Regions from separate parts of the Phytobacter palmae genome, predicted to be linked through region 1. Evidence: predicted binding sites of a transcription regulator. Region 1 holds the regulator's gene; the other holds the start of a gene.
What was found. Region 1 encodes ArgR, which controls arginine synthesis, uptake and breakdown. Its sites were predicted from a motif close to ANTGAATAAAAATACANT; they were not measured.
Positions count from the first base shown of each region.

Region 2: a site for ArgR is predicted at 709-726, ahead of argC (N-acetyl-gamma-glutamyl-phosphate reductase). Genes of this name have one in related genera too.

Region 1 is NZ_JBCIVJ010000011.1:36,277-38,480, forward strand. It holds gene yhcN (peroxide/acid stress response protein YhcN) at 58-321, opposite strand; gene yhcN (peroxide/acid stress response protein YhcN) at 417-680, opposite strand; gene argR (transcriptional regulator ArgR) at 1,041-1,511, opposite strand; gene mdh (malate dehydrogenase) at 1,917-2,204, shown strand, end outside.
Region 2 is NZ_JBCIVJ010000016.1:116,948-119,151, forward strand. It holds gene argE (acetylornithine deacetylase) at 1-661, opposite strand, end outside; gene argC (N-acetyl-gamma-glutamyl-phosphate reductase) at 834-1,838, shown strand; gene argB (acetylglutamate kinase) at 1,854-2,204, shown strand, end outside.

The sequences.
Region 1 (2,204 bases):
GCCCATAAAAAAGCCCCCGACAGGCGGGGGCAAGTCGTCGGAGTAGACGACGAGGGTTTATTTGTAGAGTTCCGCCGTTGCGTGCCAGGTATCACCTTCCTGGAGCTCGGTCACGCGATAGGCTTTCGCACCAGCCGCATCCGCCTTCGCAGACAGTTCATCACGGATGCTCATTGGAGAGCTTGCGGTCTGGGAAACCGAAATGGAGCCCATGGCCTGCATATTTTGCGTTTGATTATCGGACAGTTGGGTAGCTGCGCTGGCGCCAAATGAGATCAGTGAAGCTAAACCAAGGGCTGCGATGATTACGTTACGTTTCATTGTCTTTCTCCTCAATACTCAACGGCGAGAAGGTTTATACCGCTATTTTTATTCCTGGTGCCGTTGAGCGATGATGACATAGGGTAGTCGGTTAATTATTTATACAGCTCAGCAGTGGCGTGCCAGCTATCGCCTGTACGTGCTTCGATGATGCGATAAGAAGACGCACCCTGCTCATCCGCTTTTTTGTTCAGTTCTGCACGCATATCCATGGGGGATGATGCAACGCCGCCGACTGAGACGGTGCCTAATGACTGGCGGTTTTGCGCCTGGTCAGCATCAATAGAGCTCGCCGCAAATGCGCCAAATGACAGAACAGAAAGGATGCTGAGAGTTGCTACAGTTGATTTGATTTTCATAATGTTTACCTCGTCGAATCGTAATTCCTGAGGGCTTTGTTTCGTGACCCTCATCACAAAATCAAGTATACACTAATAACGTGTAAAATTAATACTGAGCTAATTATTGCCATTGTAAGTAAGTGGTAAAGAAACCTTTTTTTATAGTCAAAAAGGCATAAAAAACGGGGGTTCATAATCTTCTTTGATTTTTTTATCTATGAAAATCAATGAAATGCGTGATTTTGATTTTTTGTGCGAAAACATTCATTGCGTGAATGGAATGCGAAGGAAATTCGCACATTGTGTTAAAAACAAGGGAGGAAGAGAGAGGAGCCCGACAGAGACGTTCTTCCCCGGCACGAAACCGGGGGGAATGAATTAAAGCTCTTGTTCGAAAAGTACAAGAATAGCTTCGTAAAGCTCTTTGACCGTGAAGCCGCTTGCCGGGGTAGTGAAAATGGTATCGTCACCGGCAATGGTGCCCAGAATACCTTCTGCTTTGCCCAGCGAGTCCAGTAAGCGTGCAATCAACTGCGCAGCGCCTGGGCTTGTATGAATCACAACGACGGCATCGTTGTAATCGATATCAAGAACCAGATTTTTGAGCGGGCTGGAGGTGGTTGGGACGCCCATTTCGACAGGCAAACAGTAAACCATCTCCATTTTGGCGTTGCGCGTACGCACAGCACCGAATTTAGTCAGCATACGGGACACTTTAGACTGATTGATATTGTCAAAGCCCTGTTCTTGTAAGGCCAGAACAATCTCTCCCTGAGAACTAAATTTCTCTTCTTTAAGCAGCGCTTTAAACGCTTTAACTAATTCTTCTTGTTTTGCCGAGCTTCGCATAAGTCACCCGTATTAAGGCCGTGAAAACTACATTATTATGCACATGGATGAATTTTTATGCAAATAATCTGCTATGGAAATAACTCAAATTTTCTTATTGTTTGCGAGAATTTTATCAAATTACGTTATGGGAACCCACTGTGTCATGTGTCGCAAATTCAAGCAAAAGTAAAATAAATGTTACTGAAATGATATTGTTTAGATGGATATCAGCGCTATATTGTAAACTCTCAATGTTAGTTGCTTGGTTTGCCGGTCTGACGGTCACAAATGCCCATTATAATATTTTAAAAGCGTGCCATGCCGCAGAATTTTGGCTGGTTCGTTGCCATAATTATCAGGGTGAATTAAGGTCGCCGCAATGGAGTAACAAAATATTTAGCTAACCATAATAAGGAGTTTATGATGAAAGTTGCAGTCCTCGGCGCAGCTGGCGGCATCGGCCAGGCGTTAGCTCTACTACTTAAAACACAACTGCCTTCAGGTTCAGAACTCTCTCTCTATGACATCGCTCCTGTAACCCCTGGGGTTGCTGTTGACCTCAGCCATATTCCTACAGATGTAAAAATTAAAGGCTTTTCTGGAGAAGACGCAACGCCCGCTCTGCACGGTGCGGATGTGGTTCTGATTTCCGCTGGCGTCGCGCGTAAACCGGGTATGGACCGCTCCGATCTCTTTAATGTGAATGCCGGC
Region 2 (2,204 bases), on a different contig from region 1:
CGCGTAGCTGCAGAATATGACCAATGGCATCATGCATCAGTTCAATAGCATTTACCCCTCTGGCGGGATCGCTTGAATGACCCGATTGCCCCAGTATGCGAATTGCACTGGAGATATGGCCTTTGTGCGCGCGGACCGGTTGCAGTGAGGTGGGCTCGCCGATGATGGCGCAATCCGGCCGCAGTTGCGTATTTTCAGCAAAATAACGCGCACCTGCCATGCTGGTCTCTTCATCGGCCGTCGCCAGAATGTAGAGCGGCTTTTTCAGTTTCGTCACATCAACATCACGCAACGCGTCAAGAATGAAGGCGAAGAAGCCTTTCATATCGGCGGTGCCCAGGCCGTAGAGCTTGTTATCATGTTCCGTCAGCGTGAAGGGATCGCGCGTCCAGCGCCCGTCATCAAAGGGAACGGTATCGGTATGGCCGGTCAACAGAAGACCGCCAGCGCCCTCACCGATGCTGGCTAATAGATTAAACTTGTTGCGTGTGCCGGGGACGGGTTGTACTTCAACCTTGAACCCGAGGTCGCCAAACCATCCAGCCAGCAGATTGATTAAAGAAGCATTGCTTTGATCAAGGGCTTCTTCCGTTGCGCTGATAGACGGAGTGCCAATCAGGGCGCGGTAAATCTCGATAAATGGTGGCAAATTCATTTTCATTGTTGACATACCTGAGTTCGTGATAGTATCAATATTCATGCATTAATAGTGAATAAAAATACATTAATGCTGAGCGTAAAGGAACCCATCCGGCGCCTTTACAGCGCGACGTGGGATTGATGCCAAATCACTCCCTGGCAAACATGACGTACTAAGAAGGTAGACTGCCCCGATGTTGAACACATTAATTGTGGGTGCCAGCGGTTACGCCGGCGCAGAGCTAGTGACCTATGTAAATCGCCATCCTCATATGAACATAACCGCTTTGACGGTTTCAGCGCAAAGCAATGATGCAGGAAAATTGGTCTCTGATTTACATCCGCAGTTGAAAGGCATTGTCGACCTGCCATTGCAGCCGATGTCGGATATCAGTGAGTTCGCACAAGGTGTGGATGTTGTATTTCTGGCAACGGCGCATGAAGTTAGCCACGATTTGGCGCCACAATTCCTCGCTGCAGGTTGCGTGGTTTTTGACCTGTCTGGTGCGTTTCGTGTTAACGATCCTGCGTTCTATGAAAAATTCTATGGCTTTACTCATCAACATCCGGACCTCCTCGCGCAGGCAGTGTATGGTCTGGCGGAGTGGAACACGGATGCACTGAAAGAGGCGAAGCTGATAGCCGTACCGGGTTGCTACCCAACGGCGGCTCAGCTCTCCCTTAAACCACTGATCGATGCGGGTGTGCTGGAACTGAATCAGTGGCCAGTAATTAACGCCACCAGTGGTGTGAGTGGCGCAGGGCGTAAAGCCGCTATCTCGAATAGTTTCTGTGAAGTCAGCCTGCAGCCGTATGGCGTGTTCAATCATCGTCATCATCCGGAAATCACCACCCACCTGGGCGCTGACGTTATTTTTACCCCGCATCTGGGTAATTTCCCGCGTGGCATTCTGGAAACCATTACCTGCCGTCTGAAACCAGGGGTAACACAGGTTCAGATCGCCGGGATTTTCCAACAGGCTTATGGCAATAAACCGCTGGTACGCCTGTACGATAAAGGCGTTCCGGCTCTGAAAAATGTGGTTGGCCTGCCGTTCTGCGATATTGGTTTCGCCGTGAAGGACGAGCACCTGATTGTTGTGGCCACCGAAGATAACTTATTAAAAGGCGCGGCTGCACAGGCAGTGCAGTGTGCCAATATTCGTTTCGGCTACGCTGAAACCCAGTCTCTTATCTAATTGAGTGCAGGCCTGATGATGAATCCATTAATTATTAAACTCGGCGGCGTACTGCTGGATAGTGAAGAAGCGCTGGAGCGTCTGTTTACCGCGCTGGTGAATTATCGTGAATCGCACCAGCGCCCGCTGGTCATTGTCCACGGTGGCGGCTGCGTAGTGGATGAGTTGATGAAACAGCTCAACCTGCCGGTGAAAAAGAAAAATGGCCTGCGCGTGACCCCGGCCGATCAAATCGACATTATTACCGGTGCTCTGGCGGGAACGGCGAACAAAACCCTGTTGGCCTGGGCGAAGAAACATCAGATTCCATCTGTCGGTCTGTACCTTGGCGACGGTGACAGCGTGAAAGTGACGAAACTGGATGAA